4 regions of the Ensifer sp. LC384 genome follow, and region 1 is predicted to be linked to each of the others. Evidence: riboswitches for the same ligand, from Rfam matches in the RefSeq annotation. Region 1 holds a riboswitch; each other region holds the start of a gene.
What was found. Region 1 has a riboswitch for cobalamin ahead of BC363_RS01870 (CbtB-domain containing protein). Riboswitches for the same ligand answer to the same signal wherever they lie in the genome.
Positions count from the first base shown of each region.

Region 2: another riboswitch for cobalamin. It lies ahead of nrdH (glutaredoxin-like protein NrdH); the one in region 1 lies ahead of BC363_RS01870 (CbtB-domain containing protein).
Region 3: another riboswitch for cobalamin. It lies ahead of BC363_RS29535 (aromatic ring-hydroxylating dioxygenase subunit alpha); the one in region 1 lies ahead of BC363_RS01870 (CbtB-domain containing protein).
Region 4: another riboswitch for cobalamin. It lies ahead of BC363_RS11655 (DUF1636 domain-containing protein); the one in region 1 lies ahead of BC363_RS01870 (CbtB-domain containing protein).

Region 1 is NZ_MBST01000001.1:389,674-394,092, reverse strand. Features, by position in the region: gene BC363_RS01880 ((2Fe-2S)-binding protein) at 1-193, shown strand, start outside; gene BC363_RS01875 (CbtA family protein) at 390-1,187, opposite strand; gene BC363_RS01870 (CbtB-domain containing protein) at 1,412-1,588, opposite strand; cobalamin riboswitch at 1,631-1,900, opposite strand; gene BC363_RS01865 (TetR/AcrR family transcriptional regulator) at 1,899-2,591, opposite strand; gene BC363_RS01860 (NAD(P)H-binding protein) at 2,695-3,525, shown strand; gene BC363_RS01855 (anthrone oxygenase family protein) at 3,522-4,001, shown strand; gene BC363_RS01850 (SDR family oxidoreductase) at 4,047-4,419, opposite strand, start outside.
Region 2 is NZ_MBST01000002.1:181,751-186,169, forward strand. Features, by position in the region: gene nrdE (class 1b ribonucleoside-diphosphate reductase subunit alpha) at 1-2,021, opposite strand, end outside; gene nrdI (class Ib ribonucleoside-diphosphate reductase assembly flavoprotein NrdI) at 1,991-2,407, opposite strand; gene nrdH (glutaredoxin-like protein NrdH) at 2,424-2,645, opposite strand; cobalamin riboswitch at 2,946-3,171, opposite strand; gene BC363_RS04055 (LysR substrate-binding domain-containing protein) at 3,839-4,419, shown strand, end outside.
Region 3 is NZ_MBST01000067.1:60,148-64,566, forward strand. Features, by position in the region: gene BC363_RS29525 (GH25 family lysozyme) at 1-326, shown strand, start outside; gene BC363_RS29530 (hybrid-cluster NAD(P)-dependent oxidoreductase) at 371-1,468, opposite strand; gene BC363_RS29535 (aromatic ring-hydroxylating dioxygenase subunit alpha) at 1,470-2,714, opposite strand; cobalamin riboswitch at 2,820-3,022, opposite strand; gene BC363_RS29540 (DUF6656 family protein) at 3,339-3,938, shown strand; gene BC363_RS29545 (L-threonylcarbamoyladenylate synthase) at 4,026-4,419, shown strand, end outside.
Region 4 is NZ_MBST01000011.1:100,079-104,497, reverse strand. Features, by position in the region: gene aspT (aspartate-alanine antiporter) at 1-1,653, opposite strand, end outside; cobalamin riboswitch at 2,075-2,291, shown strand; gene BC363_RS11655 (DUF1636 domain-containing protein) at 2,399-2,812, shown strand; gene BC363_RS11650 (ABC transporter ATP-binding protein) at 2,835-3,644, shown strand; gene BC363_RS11645 (ABC transporter substrate-binding protein) at 3,641-4,419, shown strand, end outside.

The sequences.
Region 1 (4,419 bases):
CGAGAACATCGCGGTCGAGATCGGCGAGAGTGCCGCCCATCGAGCGCTGTCGCGCATCTATCGCCTGCGCGGCGGCTGTTGTCTCTATTATCGAACCGAAGGCGGCAGCTTCTGCGACAGTTGCGTGCTGCTGGCGCCGGACGACCGCCGCGCGCGATTGCAAGCGCATCTGCTGGCATCGCAGCTCCGCTGAGGCGTTCAACGACAGAGCCCCTGACATCGATGATATCAGGGGCTCTGTTCTCGACGCTACTGCATAATTCCTTAAATCGGAATCGATTTAAGGACAAAATTATGCGCAACTCAAAGTGTTACAGCGACCTTTGCGCGTCTAAATAGACGCGCGGCGCTGTAGGTCCTGCCAACCTTTGGCCGGCAGGGCTTGTCTGTTACGCCTTGGCGAAACGATCGTTGATGAAGCCCGACACGACGCCGAGAACGATCCAGAAGGCAAGCGTGGTGGCAAGGGCCGCCACGGCGAATTCGGCGCCGAGCACGGCCGGCACATTGCTGGAGATGTCCGACGGTTGCGGCGCGCCATAGACATGCGGTGCCGCGACCAGCACGAGGCCGATGATCTTGGCGACGATCTCTTGCCGCAGCACCAGCAGATAGAGGCCGGCTGCCGACAGCAGCACGGTCGCACCCCACCAGACCTGACGGTCTCCTAGTTCGGCGGCCGGGAAGCCCGGCAGTTCCGGCGGCAGGCCGATTGCCGGCAGCATGTGTACGGCTAGCCAGCCGCAGGCGCCCCAGAGTGCGCCGTTCCTGAGCGTGATCGGGTAACCGATGACGAGGCTGACGCCGGCGAGCAGCAGCGCGAAGCCGGAGCCGGTCACCAGATTGGCGATCAGCGTGCCGGAGAAGCGGCTCATGCCGAACATGATGCCGCCTTCCTCGTGTTCGCCCTCATGGGCGTAGGCGGGCGTGATCGGCGACAATGCGTCGAGCAGCGCACCAAGCGGCGAAACCGCCTTCAGCGACGAATGCTGGTCGTGGCCGGCAGCTGCCGGCTCGGCCGTTCCCGGCTGTGCGGCGGCGGGCTGCTCACCGGCGGCCGGTGCCTCACCTTCGAATTCTTCCGCATGCAGGATCAGCGGCACGACGCGCAGTTCCTGGGCGCCGGTCATGAAGACACCGGCAATCAATCCAGCCACGATCGCGGCCAGAAGCGTTCTGACAATCATTTTCGATATCCCTCGATAGCGGCGCGCCATGCACTTGGCAGGCAGCGCCGTGTCCCCTTGGCAAATATGCGAACGGCTCTGCCCGGCAGACCTTCAATCTGCATCAGACGCAGATAAACGCGTCCGGCGCTGCGATTCCGATTGAAGGAATTATGCAGCAGCCGGAAGCGTTTTTGTCCGCAGCTATGTCGATGCGGAACGCATGTCGCGTCCCTGAACATCGCTTAGTGGCAGGGGAAGCCATAGGAGTGGCGGGTGTCGTGCGCGGTATCGTGCAGCACGGCCGAGTTCGCCAGGCCGGCGCCGAAGACGAGGAAGCCGCCGATGAGGAGCGCGATGATACCTGCGGTCAGACGATCGCTGAGGGAGAGCGGAATGCTCGAAACTGTAGATGTAGCCATGACAACCTCCGTGATGGCATCGGGATATTTCCCGGTTTGGGCCCTATGCCCGTATCGACTGGCAGGTTTCCTGGCTCAGGACGTCGGGTGAGATCACCCTGGATTTGCCTCGCCTTCCCAGATCAAGGGCCGCCCTCTCGCGGTCTCGTCTCCAGTGGCTTTTTCCGGATCGCTCCGGAACGGCGCATTCACGTCGCTCTACAGTCGCGGGGTCGGCCGTGATTTGAATGCCCAGCATGGGTCCATCCGTCACGTTCCCGTTTACTCCCGAAACGCGTTCGCGTTGCGAGAACCAATCGATCCATGATGATTAGGATCGCACCCCGGAGATGTCAATTGGACTTGCGCCGCGGCCCGGCCCATCCGCGACAAAATCCCGAAGGATCATGCGTTTATAGGCTTCGACGATCTGGTCGCCCTCTGCCCGGTCGACGGAGACCGCAAGCCGCATCGTGCAATCGCCCAGATGCATGATCAAAAAGGCAGCGCTGTCGATCGTTTCACGCGGCGTGTCGGGCGCAAACCGCGCCCAGACGTCAGCAAGCAGCCGGCCGCCGGCGCGGCTTTGCGAAAGGTCGATCTCGCGCAGCGCCTTGTCGGCCTGCATCGCCGACCAGATGTCGCGCATCACAGGCTCGGCCAGGAACATATCGTAATAGATGTCGAACAGCACAGAGAAGGCGTCACGAAGTTCTGCGATCGACGTCACCTTGGCAAGCTCGGCTTCGATGCACTCGCGGCAGACTGCATTGTAACGCTCGGCCAGCGTGCGCACGATCGCCGCCTTGTCGGGGAAGTACTGGTAGAGAGAGCCGATCGAAATTCCAGCCTTTTCAGCAACTTCGCTCATGCGCATGGCGTCGCTGCCCTTCTCCTGAATGATCGCCGTAGCGCAGGCAAGGATTTGCTCGACGCGCTCGCGGCTGCGTTTCTGGCTCGGCGTCCGGCGCAGCGCGGTCACGTCGTCAGCGGGAACCGCAGCTGGGCTTATCTCTAGAATCATGAGTGATGCTCACATTTTGACTTGACTCCTAAAATACGAGGATTTATCACATTTGCAAATGTGAGAGTTGCTCATATTTGTGAATTAACCTCAGGAGGAAGTGATGACTGACAAACTCACACTGGTTTTGGGCGGTACGGGCAAGACGGGGCGGCGGATCGCTGCCCGCCTTCAGGAGCGCGGTGTTGCCGTGCGCATCGGCGCCCGTTCGGCGTCGCCTTCCTTCGACTGGACGGATGAGGCGACCTGGGCGCCCGTGCTCGAAAATGTCGAGCGCATCTACGTCTGCTATCAGCCGGATCTGGCGGTGCCGGGCGCCGTCGACGTCATTCGCAAATTCTCGAGCCTTGCCGTCCGCTCGGGCATCAAGCGGCTGGTGCTTCTGTCGGGGCGCGGTGAGGACGAGGCGGAAGCAGCTGAGCGCGAGTTGCAGGCCTCCGGCGCCGACTGGACGATCATCCGGGCAAGCTGGTTCTTCGAGAATTTCAGCGAGGATTTTTTGGCCGATGCCGTTTGCAGCGGTTCCGTCTTCCTGCCGCCGGATGAGATCACCGAGCCTTTCATCGGCAGCGACGACATTGCCGATGTCGCGGTTGCAGCACTTCTGGACGACGGGCATATCGGCAAGATCTATGAACTGACCGGCCCGCGACTGATGACCTTTGCCCAGGCTGTGGCCGAGATCGCCGCGGCTGCCAACCGCCGGATCGCTTACCAGTCCGTGCCGGTTGCCGACTTCACCGCGCAGTTGCGGGCCGATGGTTTGCCTGATGACTATGTCGAACTCATCCGCTATCTCTTCACATCGGTGCTCGACGGACGCAATTCGCAACTGACGTCCGATGTCGAGCGCGTGCTTGGGCGTAAACCGCGCGACTTCGCCGACTACGCCCGGGAGACCGCTGCAACAGGTGTCTGGAGTATTGCCGCATGATCCCGCTGATCCCCGCTCTGGCGTTTGCCGCCGCGATCGGCTCCGGCCTGATGGCCGGGCTGTTCTTCATCTTCTCGGTCTGCATCATGCAGGCGTTGTCGCGGCTTCCGGCGGAGCAGGGGATCGCGGCGATGAACGCCATCAACGTGGTGATCCAGAATCCGCTGTTCCTCAGCGCCTTCATGGGTACGGCGCTTCTGGGGCTGGTCCTGGCAGTTGCTGCTTTTGTTTGGGGAGGCGAGGGCAGCCTACTGCTGGCAGCGGGCGGCATCGTTTACGTCGTCGGCGTGTTGATCGTCACCATCGTCTTCAACGTACCGATGAACGATGCGCTGGCGGCGGCCACGCCCGGGCAGGCGGCGACCGAAATCTGGCAGCAGCGCTACCTGACCGACTGGGTCTGGTGGAACCATGTGCGCACGATTTCCTCGATCGGTGCGCTGGCCCTCTTCATTCTGGGCTTTGCACGCAGCTGAAGACCGCGCGCCGGCGGACTTTTTGAGATCCGCCGGCTGTCTCCATCAGTCGACCAGCGAACCGCAGGTCAGATTGGCAATCGCCCCTGTCATGGCGCCAGCTCGGTCCGAGGCGACGAAGGCGGCATAGTCGGCGATCTCGTCGAGCCTCGGGAAGCGCCCAAGCAACGTGCCGGTCTTCGCCCGCCCGTCGAGCATCTCCTCAACGGTCGTATCGAAGCGGTCCGCAAAGCCTTGAAAGACGGCGCGTGCGTGCGAAACCGCCAGCGCCTCGGGAATGGCGTCCGGACGCAGGCAGATGACGCGAATGCCATGGCTGCCGAGTTCGCCTGCGAGAATGCGCGAGAAGGTCTCGATGGCGCCGCAGGTGGTGCCATAGCCAAGGAAACCCGAACCGGACATGCGCGAGCCCGGCGTC
Region 2 (4,419 bases), on a different contig from region 1:
GCCGTATTGCGGAAGAACAGGGTCAGCGACAGGCCCTGGTCGACGTGCTGGGTCGCGGCGGCATAGGTGTCGATGATCTTGTCAGGGCCGATCTCGTAGGCGTCCTGGTAATATTCGAGGTTGTCGTTGGTGAGATAAGGGGCCGGGTAATAGACGCGGCCGATCTTGCCTTCCTTGCGGATCTCGATCTTCGAGACGATCGGATGGATCGAGGATGTCGAGTGGTTGATGTAGGAGATCGAGCCGGTCGGCGGCACGGCCTGAAGGTTCTGATTATAGAGGCCCGAGGTCGTCACGGCCTGCTTGAGTTCCAGCCAGTCCTCCTGCGTCGGAATGTGGACACCGGCGGTTTCAAACAGTTCGCGCACCCGCTCGGTTGCCGGCTTCCATTCCTGTTCGGTGTACTTGTCGAAATATTCGCCAGAAGCATATTTCGAGTTTTCAAAGCCCTTGAAGCTCTCGCCGCGTTCGATCGCGATGCGGTTCGAAGCGCGCAGCGCGTGGTAGGTCACAGTGTAGAAGTAGATATTGGTGAAATCGATGCCTTCTTCCGAGCCGTAGAAGATACGTTCCCGGGCGAGATAGCCATGCAGGTTCATCTGGCCGAGGCCGATCGCGTGGCTGTCGTCATTGCCCTTCTCGATAGAGGGGACCGCGGCGATGTGGCTCATGTCGGACACCGCCGTCAGCGCGCGGATCGAGGTCTCGATCGTCTTGCCGAAATCGGCGCTGTCCATCGCCGCGGCGATGTTCAGCGAGCCGAGGTTGCAGGAAATGTCCTTGCCTATGTGCTTGTAGGACAGGTCGTCGTTGTAGGTGCTGGCTTCGCTGACCTGCAGGATTTCCGAGCACAGGTTGCTCATGGTGATGCGGCCGGCGATCGGGTTGGCGCGGTTCACCGTGTCTTCGAACATGATGTAGGGATAGCCCGACTCGAACTGGATCTCGGCCAGCACCTGGAAGAACTCGCGTGCCCTGATCTTCCTCTTGCGGATGCGGCTGTCGGCGACCATTTCCCGGTATTTTTCGGTGACCGAGATGTCGGTGAAGGCAACGCCATAGACGCGCTCCACGTCATAGGGCGAGAACAGGTACATATCCCCGTTGTTCCTGGCGAGTTCGAAGGTGATATCGGGAACGACGACGCCGAGCGACAGCGTCTTGATGCGGATCTTTTCGTCGGCATTCTCCCGCTTGGTGTCGAGGAAGCGCATGATGTCGGGGTGGTGGGCGTTGAGGTAGACGGCACCCGCTCCCTGGCGGGCGCCGAGCTGGTTGGCATAGGAGAAACTATCCTCCAGCAGCTTCATCACTGGAATGATGCCCGACGACTGGTTCTCGATCTGCTTGATCGGCGCACCCGCCTCGCGGATGTTGGTGAGCGACAGCGCCACGCCGCCGCCGCGCTTCGACAGCTGCAGCGCCGAATTGATGCCGCGCGCGATCGACTCCATGTTGTCCTCGACCCTCAGCAGAAAGCAGGAGACGAGCTCGCCGCGCTGCTTCTTGCCGGCATTGAGGAAGGTCGGGGTCGCCGGCTGGAAGCGGCCGGAAATGATCTCGTCGACCATGTCGCGCGCTAAGGCCTCGTCGCCACGCGCCAGCGTCAGCGCCACCATGCAGATGCGGTCTTCGTAGCGCTCGAGATAGCGCTTTCCGTCGAAGGTCTTCAGCGTGTAGCTGGTGTAATATTTGAAGGCGCCGAGGAAGGTCGGGAAACGGAACTTCCTGGCATAGGCGTGATCGAACAGGTCGCGCACGAAGTTGAACGAATACTGATCGAGAACCTCCTGCTCGTAGTAGCCTTCGACCACGAGGTAGTCGAGTTTTTCGCGCAGGTTATGGAAGAACACGGTGTTCTGGTTGACGTGCTGCAGGAAGTACTGCTTTGCCGCCAGCCGGTCCTTGTCGAGCTGTATCCTGCCGTCCTCGTCGTAGAGGTTCAGCATCGCGTTCAGCGCGTGGTAATCGAGCGCCGCTTCCGTCGCCTTCAAGGGGCGTTCGAGTGTTGAGACGTCCAAAATCGTTCCATCCCGTTTTTGACATTGGCGACGTCCTCATCGGTGCCCAAGAGTTCGAACCGGTAGAGATAGGGCACCTGGCACTTGGCCGCGATCACGTCGCCGGCGATCCCGTAGGTCGCGCCGAAATTGCAGTTGCCCGCGGCAATCACGCCGCGGATGTGGGAGCGATTGTCCGCATCGTTGAGGAAGCGGATCACCTGTTTGGGCACGGCCCCCCTGCCGTCGTCGCCGCAATAGGTCGGCACGACGAGCACATAGGATTCCCTGACGTCGAGCGGCGCATTGGCCGTGCTGACGGGAATGCGTCTGGCACGCAGGCCAAGCTTGCCGACGAAGCGATGGGTGTTTTCCGAACGGCTGGAAAAATAGACGATCAGCCCCATCGCGACGCGCCTCGCTTTAGGAAAGCGTGCTGATCTTGTCGGGGCGGAAGCCGGCCCAATGGTCCGGACCGGCGACGACGACGGGAAGCTGCATGTAGCCAAGGCCCTTGACCGTCTCGAGCGCGTCCTCATCGATCGAGATGTCGATCACCTCGTAGTTGACGCCCTGACGGTCAAGCGCGCGATAGGTTGCGGTGCACTGGACGCAGGCGGGCTTGCTGTAGACGGTGACGTTCATTTCTTCCTCGTTTGGTCGGCTGGAGCTGGGCATGAAAAGGCATGCGGATACGCAGAAGCGATCCGGCGAAATGCTGGGGCTGGCATGATTGCGGCCTGCTCGGATCGAAACGAGCAGCGCAGTTCTTTGTCAGATGCGCGGGTTCCCGCGCCTCTTCATTGGCGAATGACAGGAATTCGATGACGCGGACATGACGTCACCCCGAAGTTGAAGACGGCGCTTCCGGGGAGACGTCGAGACAATCAGGCAGGGTTCATCCTGCCTCAATTACACCTCTGACCCCTCCGGACACCCCGCCCGTGGACGTTTATCGATCGAGGCAGGTCTCCTGGCTCACGGGTCGGTGCTTCTGTCCTGGCCTTCCCGAAGCTTCATGCTTCAGTGGCCGAATGCTGGACAGTCGCTCGCCGTTTACAGTTGCGGGGGCAGCCACGGCTTAGCCAAGCGAGATCGCTACGACGCACCGTATTCCCATCTTCGCTCCCAATCCTTGCGAATCGGAAGAACCTCGAACACTAGATATAGTATATGTTGTGAAAATCGCGTCAATAGGTTCGATGCCGCAGCAGTCCGTCAGCGTGGACAATATTTTCTCGGGTGTGGATAACGGCGAGTAAACGACGGCGCCCGCACCAGATCGACATGCAGCCAGGCGGCCGGCCGCGCCGTCGGTATGTTGTCGCCGATTGGGCCGAAATAGGTTGCAGGCATAATCGTCTTCGACAGTGCCGCCGCAAAAGCGGCAAGATCAATCGCACAAGGAAGTGCTTATGTCTGTATTTTGCTTCTCCCGTAAGCCTGCGAGGCTTGAGGCGGCGGGATGCGGCGCGACGTCGTGATCTGGTCCGCGAGACGAGGACGCGCTGCCCGGATCAGAACCCGGTGCGCGCTGCCAGGGAACGGCAATGTCGCCGGCACGTGCCCGGATACCCTCATTGTCGCGCGTGAGACCGATATCTCTCAGCTGGAACTCGCTGAATGCATCGATGGTTGTCGTGGCGTCGGCAGCATTCCTGGCCGCGCTCAGGACATGGCGGATGATCAATCGCAGTGCGCTAAGCATTGCTAACCCCTTCATTTCTGCGGTGATTTGTTCGCGAGAAAATTGAAGATTTTGATGGTTTCGCGCAAAGCGATTTCTCGCATGCTGCCATAAAGAATGCTTATCTCAGCGCATGAGCAAGATTCCCCCCATGAGTGCGGTGCGCGCCTTTGAGGCCGCAGCCAGGCACCTGAGTTTCACCCGCGCGGCGCAGGAGCTCGGCATGACGCAAGCCGCCGTCAGCTACCAGATCCGCCTGCTGGAGGATCGCACCGGCACGCCGCTCTTTGTCCGTCTGCCGCGGGAAGTGCGGTTGACGGCTGCCGGACGGCAGCTTGCGCCGAAGGTGACCGAGGCGCTCGACCTGTTGGGTACGGCCTTCTCCGAGATTGCCGACAAGACCGAACATCACCTGCACATCTCGGTGCTTCCGACCGTCGTCTCAAGTTGGCTTGGTTCCAGGCTCGCCTCGTTTCAGACAGCCCATCCAAACATCAGCATTCGCGTGCACATGTCCACGGAGCTGATCGACTTCAAGCGCGATGCGATCGATCTCGTGGTGCGCAGCGGCAACGGTGACTGGTCGGGCAATGACGTGTTTCCTCTTTTCCCGATCGAATACATGCCCGTCTGCACGCCGACGTTCCTGGAAAAGCATCAGCTGAAGGATCCCTCCGACGTTCTCAGGGTGAGGCGCTTCGGCAACGCCAGCTGGTGGCGGCGCTGGATGAC
Region 3 (4,419 bases), on a different contig from region 1:
GCCGCTGTCCCTACCGCGTGCCCGGCACGCTCGACGACATCGACGTCAATGTCGCGGCGATGAACAGGACCGCGTTGCGATCGATCTGGGCCGGTGGGACGTTGCTGCCCGAAAAGCCAATGCCGTTGATTTTCGTAGCCATGGCCGATGAGGGGGCCGGCACATCCAGCGCTGCCGAGGCAGCGGCTACAATCGAAAGCCAACCCTTGCTCGTCAGCCGTGCCCAAGCTGTGAGCGCAGCCGGTGAAGGCGTCGACATGATGGCGACCGGATCGATCGATTTCGGCCGACACGACCGCGCGGTGCGGCTGGCGGCCAGCCGCTGATGGGCCGGCCGCGGGGAATACGCCCCCCGCGACCGTCACCACTGTCAGGCTTCGATCTGCACGTCTCCGAGCGGCCGGGAGCAGCAGGCAAGGATGTAGCCCTCGTCGATTTCGTCGTCGAGAATGCCGCCATTGTGGTTCATCTCGACCTCGCCGGCGACCTTCATCACCCGGCAGGTTCCGCAGATGCCGCCTTCGCAGGCCGCACCGATCCTGACGCCATTGGCCCGCGCCGCCTGCAGGATGGTCTGGCCGGGCCTGGCCTCGATCTCCTTGCCGCTCATGGTGAAGACCACCTTGGCACCTTGCGCGTCGGCGTCGGCTGCCGCCCCTGCCCTGACTGCGATCTCCTCGGCTGCCGGTGCTGCGGCCGGCTGGAAGCTTTCCTCGTGGTAGCGGCTCATGTCGAAGCCGGCCGCCTTCAAGAGCTCGCGCACGCCGCGCATGAACGGTTCCGGACCGCAGCAGAAAACCGTACGCTCCATGAAATCGGGCGCAAGCAGCGGCAGCTTGGCGCCGTCGATGCGACCGCGCAGCCCGTGCCATCCGTGCCGGGCCTCATGCCCCTCGACCACAAATCCGAGGTTCAGGCCGGACATCTGGCGCGCCAGCACTTCGAGCTCCGAGCGAAACAGAAGATCGTCCGGCCGTCGGGCGCAGGAAATGAAGGTGACGTCGGTCTCGGGAATGCAGTCCGCCATCCACCGCGTCATCGACATCATCGGCGTGACGCCGGAACCCGCCGATATGAAGAGATATTTTTCGCCGGGATGCCGCACGAAGCTGAAATCGCCGAGCGGGCCGAAGGCTTTCAGCCGCATGCCGGGCTTCAGATGATCAAACATCCAGCGCGTGCCGATGCTGTCAGCCTGTGCCTTGACGGTGACAGCGATCGACAGCGGCCGGGAGGGCGTCGACGACAGGGTGTAGGTCCGCATCACCGGATCGTCGCCAGCGACCGGTAGTTCGAGCGTGACGAACTGCCCGGGCAGATAGCGGAACCAGGCCGGCTTCTCGGGCCGGAAGGTAAAGGTCATCACATCGGCGGTCTCGACGACCGCCGATGTGCATTCGAGCATATGCTGCCTGTCGATCCAGACATGAAGCTCATCGAAGTGATGAAACGAGGATGCCATCTGCATGTCAGGCGACCCGGAAGAGCGGTGCAGCGGCGCCCTGCAGGCGCTGTTCCATGAACTTGCAGTACCACTCGACGAACTGCATCACGCCGCCTTCGTGATCGGGCGAATAGGGGCCGGGCTGGTAGGCCGGAGAACGGATGCCGAAGGCGTTCTCCTCGACGATCTGCCGGTCCTGGTCGTTGGTCTCGGTCCAGACATGCGTCAGTTCCTCGAGATTGTAGTCGACACCTTCGACGGCGTCCTTGTTGACCAGCCACTTCGTCGTCACCTGCGTCAGCTCGGGCCCGAGCGGCAGGACGCGGAAGGTAATGGCATGGTCGGCCAGCACATGGTTCCAGGTCGACGGATAATGGAAGAGCAGGAGCGTGCCGATATGCTTCTGGCTGACGTCTGCAGACAGCTGCCGCCGCACGGCGCGGGCACCGGACAGGGTGTAGCTCTCGGCATCATCGATCAAGGGCATGCGCGCCGAGCGGAACTGGCCGGTATCCGACATGCGGAACTCGCTCGGCAGACCGGCCGCTTCGCACTTCGCCCAGTGCGCGGCAATGACCGGATCATCCTTGGCGCCCTGCACACCGGTCGCCGTCGGCGCTTCAGGATAGGTGCGGCAGAGTTCGGGATGATTTGCGGCGCAATGGTAGCACTCGCGGTTGTTTTCCCAGACGAGCTTCCAGTTGCCCTTCTCGATGATCGTGCTTTCGAAGGCGACCTTGGTTTCGCCGAGACGATGCGGGGCGAGATAGGGCGCGACCATGTCGCGGAACGGGGCGAAATCCATCGGCTGTTCGGACAGATTGATGAAGATGTAGCCGCCGACCGTCTCGCAGTGGATCGGCTTCAGGCCGTGGGCGGCCTTGTCGAAATCCTCACCCATCTGACGGGCGAAGAGCAGCGTACCATCAAGCTCGTAGGTCCACTGGTGATAGGGACAGACGAGCTTGGCCGAGGAGCCCTTGTGCTGCGAGCAGACGCGAGAGCCGCGATGGCGGCAGGAGTTGTGCAAAGCGCGGATCGTACCCTGCCGGTCACGGACGATAACGACGGGATAGTCGCCGACCTGGACGGTGAAATAGTTGCCGGCGCGTGGGATCTCGCAGTCATGGCCGATGAACAGCCAGTCCTTGTACCAGATGCTTTCGAGATCCTGCCTGTAGTAGTCGGGGTCTATGTAGAAGGCCCGGTCGAGGCTGTAGCCGTCGCGTCGACCCTTCAGCTTGCGGAGCATATCGCCCTTGATGTCCATGTCCTGTCCTCGTTCGCCTTGTTTCGGAGAGGCAGGACTGGAACCCGCGCAGGCGCATTGCCTGTGCGATCACGGCTCCGATCCGGCTGCCCGCCGCAACCCGTTACGGTCTATTCGCGTCAAGGCTGGTTTCCGGGCTCAGGAGCCGTCCGCAAGGACCAGCCCGGCGCCTTCCCGGACGATACCGTCCAGTGGCTTTGTGCCGAGGCTTTCGCTCCACCACCGTTGCGGGGGCAGCGCCGGGATTTGACCGGCTTCCCAATTCTCCGCCCTCCCTAAAAGGCGGCACCTTGAGTAGGGATATCTAATCGCGGAGCCCGCCGTCGCAACTGCCGATTAACGACATCCGATTCCAGAAAGACGACACCGCCCATCGAGTGTCCGAAACGCCTCATGCTTGATCATTTTTCATTGTAAACAATGGGATAGATCAAGGATTGGGCAATTGTCGCTTTTTCCGGCAAGGCTTGCGTGAAAGCGCGTGACCTTCGCCAGTTTGCGACATGCCTTCTCGTTTCGCTGAGGCGGATCCCCGCACGTGCGTGAAATCTTCCATTAACCATAATGCATTAGCGTCGCCTGACGGAGAAACCGGCCGAACCGGCAAACAGCGCATTGAAGTTCATGGCAAAGCTCAAATACTACGACGCCGCAGCCGAGAAGCTGCCCACGATCGCTCCGAAAGTGGCGGCCCATACGGAATTCCTGCGCACCGGCCGGATCGATCGACGCCAATGGTCGCAGCGCGAACGGCGTTATCTGAGCTATGACGAGGTTGCCGAGCGCACCGGCCACAAGCTGACGACCGCTGGCGAAACGACGCACAAGCGGATCAACGGCTTCCATACCTCGATCCAGTTTCCGAAGATGATCTTCCACCGCACGCTCGCCGGCCGGCCGCATCTGGGATATTGCCACGTGACGGCGGCCAGGACGCATCTCGCCCAATCCAAGGACGTCACCTGGTCGTTCTATTTTGCCAACTTCTTCTGCGACCTCGGCGACGAAAAACACTTCTTCGAACGCATCCAGACCGGCTATTCCCGGATGTATTTCGCCGTCGCCATTGAACCCGATGCGCAGGAGGGTCAGATGACCATCAATCGCAGCGTCCGCGACAACGGGTTGATCTTTCGCACCGACGACCCGAAGGTTGCGCTCAAGAATGTCCTGATGCTTGGCGCACGCGACGAGGCACTGAGGCGCATCATCCGCAGTCTTTGAACAGCCGACCCGCATCCCTTGAAGAAAATCGTTCTGTTTTCGACGTGGCTCCTTTAAGGAAGCCTCGGAAAGGGAAACGGAAGCGACATGGCCGAAATCATCGATACACGGACCGAGCCGGAACGGGCGATCGAGCGTGCCTGCACCGTGCTTGCCGAAGGCCAGCCCGTCGCTATCCCCACCGAGACGGTCTACGGCCTGGCAGCGGATGCCACCAATCCGGATGCGATCAGCCGCATCTATGAAATGAAAGGGCGTCCGCGCTTCAACCCGCTGATATCGCACGTGTCCGATATTGCGATGGCCGAAGCCCATGTGACATTCGACCCATTGTCCCGGCGCCTGGCCGAAGCCTTCTGGCCTGGACCGCTGACATTGATCCTGCCCCAGCGCGCTGCAAGCTCCGTGCATGCGCTCGCCTCGGCCGGCCTCGACACGCTCGGCATCCGCATGCCGGACGGTTTCTCCCGTCGGGTGATCG
Region 4 (4,419 bases), on a different contig from region 1:
AAGTGTATTGCCGATGGCATAGGGCATGCCGTATCCCAGCGCCGGAACCTTGCTCTTGGCCGCTTCCTGAATCATGCCCAGTGCCGCCGTTGTCGTGCGCACTCCGGCGCAGGCGCCAAACAGGATCGCGGGATGAAAGCGGAAGACGTAGTGGCCGATTAGGACCGAAGCGATCATCGGCACGGACGTCGACACGATGCCCCACAGGAGCAGGGAAATGCCGACCTCCTGCAGTCCCGCGACAAAGCCCGGGCCGGCGCCGATGCCCACGACGGCAATGAAGATGTTCAAGCCCAGAGTGTTCAACAGCCAGAGCGCCGGAGACGGGATTCGGCCGAAGGCAGGGTAGGTGGTGCGAAGCCATCCGAGCACAAGGCCGGCGAGAAGCGCGCCGCCCGAGGTGGACATGCCGATCGGTATGCCGCCGATCGTCAGCGTCAGGGCGCCGATCATGGCGCCGATGAAAAGCCCCCAGCCGAGGAAGGCAATGTCGGTCGTTTCGACCGGGCGATCGGCAAAGCCGAGTGCCTTGATCGCGGCTTCGACGTGTCTCCTGGCGCCGCCGAGGGTGACGATATCGCCGCGTTCGACGGTCGTGCCGGGCAGGACCGGGATCTCGACCAGCGAGCGCATGATCTTGCGGGCATAGACGCCGCGCGCCCAATCTTCGGTGCTGACGTCGGCGAGCGTCCTGCCGGCGAGCGCCTTGCTGGTCACGTAGACGTCCACGACCTCGGCTTCGGCGTTCAGCAGTTCCTTGTCCTCGACCTCAAGCAGCTTGGTATCCAGGTTCTCGACGAGCAGGGCGCGTCTGCCGGAAAAGGCGACAACGTCGCCGGGCTGCAGCACGGTGTTGCCGTCCGCTTCGATGATCTGGCCGCCGCGCCGCAACCGTTCGACGAAGACGCGGATGCCGGGAAGCAGGTTCTTGACCGGCGTTCCGGTGAGCCCGCTCGCCTCGTCGACGCGATAGGCCCTGAGGCTGAAATCGTGGTAGGCGCGCGTGATCCCGGGTTCGCCGCTCTCGGATCCGCCGCCGAGCTTCGCCTCATATTCCTTGCAGGCGGCAGGAAGATCGATGCCGAGAAGCTTGGGGCCGAGCTGCGCCAGGATGATCGCCGAGCCGATGGTGCCCCAGATATAGGTCACCGCATAGGCAATCGGGATCTGATCGGTGTAGGTCTTGGCTTGTTCGGCGCTTAAGCCCATCGCGTTGATCTGATCGCTGGCAACGCCGATGGCCGCCGAAATCGTCTGAGAGCCTGCATACATGCCGGCGCCATAGCCGAGCGGCAGCCCGGCGATGAGCGCGCACAGATACGGGACGATCAGGCACAGCACCAATACCGATAGGGCGAAGAGGATCTGCTTGGGGCCGTCCGTGCTCAGGCCGCGAACGAATTGGGGGCCGACGCCGTAGCCGACGGCAAACAGGAACAGAAGGAACAGCGTCGACTTCAGGTCGCCGGAAACCTGGATCCCCAATTGCCCGATGACGACACCCGCCAGAAGCGTGGCGGTGACATTTCCAAGGTTGAACCCGGCGACCTTGATCGGACCGATCAGGAAACCAATGCCGAGGGCAAGAAAGACGGCCACGGGAGGATAGTTTCGAAGCGTCTCAACGAAAAAATCTATTGGGTTCACCGTCATCCCTTTCAGAAAGCTTGGTTACCACTACTCGCATCCGGGATTTACACGGACAGGTTGGATACTGCGTCGCGCGAGAACTGCTGTCGTCGACGAGCGAAATGGAGACAATGCCGGCGTGGATTGCCTTACTGAAGGACGCAATCACTTATTTTGAAAGCACATCACTGATTGTGCTTGTCTTCAAGTACGTAACAGTAACGGATGACGTTACGGGCTGTCGCTTGCGGTCATTGGAAACCGGCCGCAGGCTTCCGTGGTTCTTCGGTGCACTATGATGGGCTCCTAAAGGTCGGTGCTCGGCAAGCTCATTTTCGGCTTGCGTTATGTTATGATATTACATAACTAAATGCACATGAAGATATGCCGCATGTTGATATGCCTTGGCCGATCCGTTCCGGCGGTTGTCACCTCCGCCGAAGTGTGCGACGAAGGCTTTGATGGTGCTGCGACCGCGACAATGCGGAAGCGGCTGAAAAGGGAACACGGAACGGACGACCCGAATGGGGCCGAAACCGTGGCTGCCCCCGCAACTGTGAGCGGAAAGCGCATTCACACCATGTCACTGGCGATCAGCCGGGAAGACGTGGATGCGCGGCGACCCGCGAGCCAGGAGACCTGCCATCGAACCGATCAACCACAACGGACGGGGTGTTCCGATGGAAAAGAACTGGTTTTTGCGCGACGGCCATCCGTCATCAGACCGCTTTGCCACATTCTCTCCGGACCAATCCGGCGGAGAAGAGATATGGCCAATCCGGCATCCCGACAGCACAAGATAACGGTCTGCACCGATTGCCGTTTCACCGGCGGCCCCTGCCGGCCGGGCGCGGATCTGATCCAGCGGCTGAACCGCAGCATTGCGGCGCTCGGCGAGCCGCTCGACCAGGATTTTTCCATCGCTGGAACGGTCTGCATGGCCGCCTGCACAAGGCCTTGCACCATCGCCTTCCAGGCAACGGGAAAGGCGACCTACCTTTTCGGCGATATCGCGCCCGAGGAGGATATCGACGATCTCGTTTCCTTCGCCACGACCTATGCCGGGCGAGGCGACGGCATGACGCGGGCGGCCGAGCGGCCGCGCGGGCTCAACGGCAAGACGCTGGCGCGCATTCCGGCAGCGCTGCTGGTCTCCGAAGACATCGGCGGGCATTTCCAATGATGGCGCGGAGAGGGATGAACCGATGAGCTGCGCCGCGACAGGGGCCGGCCTTCGGGTCCGCGCCTTGGATTGGGGCCCGCGCCCGGAGCTGCGGCTGGTCCGCGAGGTCGACTTTGCCATTGCGCCCGGCAGCCGCCTTGCCATCCTCGGCCCGAACGGTGCCGGCAAGACGTCGCTGCTGCGCTGCCTCTATCGCTCGGCCCAGCCGATAGCGGGCACGATCGAGGTCGATGGCGTCGACATCTGGGCGATGACGGCGCGCGAGGCGGCCAAGATCATTGCCGTCGTGCTGCAGGAGATGCCGAGCGATTTTCCCTTCAGCGTGCGCGACGTGGTGATGATGGGGCGCATTCCCCGGCGTGAAGGCATGAGCGGTTGGACAGCGAAGGATCGCGAGACGGTGGCACATGCGCTCGAGCATCTCGATCTCACCCACCTTGCCGGACGGCAATTCTCCACGCTTTCGGGCGGCGAGAAGCAGCGGGTGCTGATCGCCCGGGCGCTCGCCCAGCAGCCGCGCATCATCATCCTGGACGAGCCGACCAACCATCTCGACATCCGCCACCAGCTCGAAATTCTCGACCTGTTGCAGACGCTGCAGCTGACGATCGTCACCACGCTGCACGACATCAACCTGGCCGCCGAATTTGCCACCGACGTGGCGATCCTGACGGAGGGCCGCATGACGGCCTTCGGCCCGCCCGAAGACGTGCTCAACCCGCAGGCGCTTTCCGCCGCCTTCGGCGTTACTGCCACTGCCCACAGCAACGCCGTTACCAGCGGCGCGCGCTTTTCCTTTTCACTCGCTCGACAGGGATCGATGTCATCATGAAGACCTTATTCGCCAGCTCCGCCCTTCTGCTCCTGACGCTTGCCGCGACGCCGGCGCTTGCCTTTCCCGTCACCGTCAAGAGCTGCAACCGCGAGGTGACCTTCGATGCCGCCCCCAAGCGGGCCGTCTCCAACGACGTCAATCTCACCGAAATGATGCTGGCCCTGAAGCTGCAGGATCGCATGGTCGGCTATACCGGCGTTTCCGGCTGGAAGACGCTGGACGAAAAGCTGCGCGAAGGCGTCAAGGCCCTGCCGGAGCTTTCGGAGAAATACCCGACCAAGGAGGTGCTGCTCAATGCCGACGCCGATTTCTACTTTGCCGGCTGGAACTACGGCATGAAGGTCGGCGGCGAGGTGACGCCGGAAACGCTCGAACCCTTCAAGATCAACGTCTATGAGCTGACCGAATCCTGCATCCACGTCATGGCCAAGGGCAAGCCGACGATGGACGACATGTTCGTCGATCTCCTCAATCTCGGCCGCATCTTCGGTGTCGAGGATCGGGCCCAGGCGCTTGTCGACGGCTATCGCGCCGATCTCGACAGGATCGTCACCGGCATTGGTGTCATCGAGCGTCCGACGCGCGTCTTCGTCTATGATTCCGGTGAGGAGAAGCCGTTTACATCGGGCCGTTTCGGCATCCCGACGGCGATGATCGAGGCGGCTGGCGGCGTCAACGTCATGGACGACGTGGAGAAAAGCTGGACCGAGATTTCCTGGGAGCCGGTGATCGACAAGAACCCCGAGGTGGTGGTGATCGTCAACTATGGCGA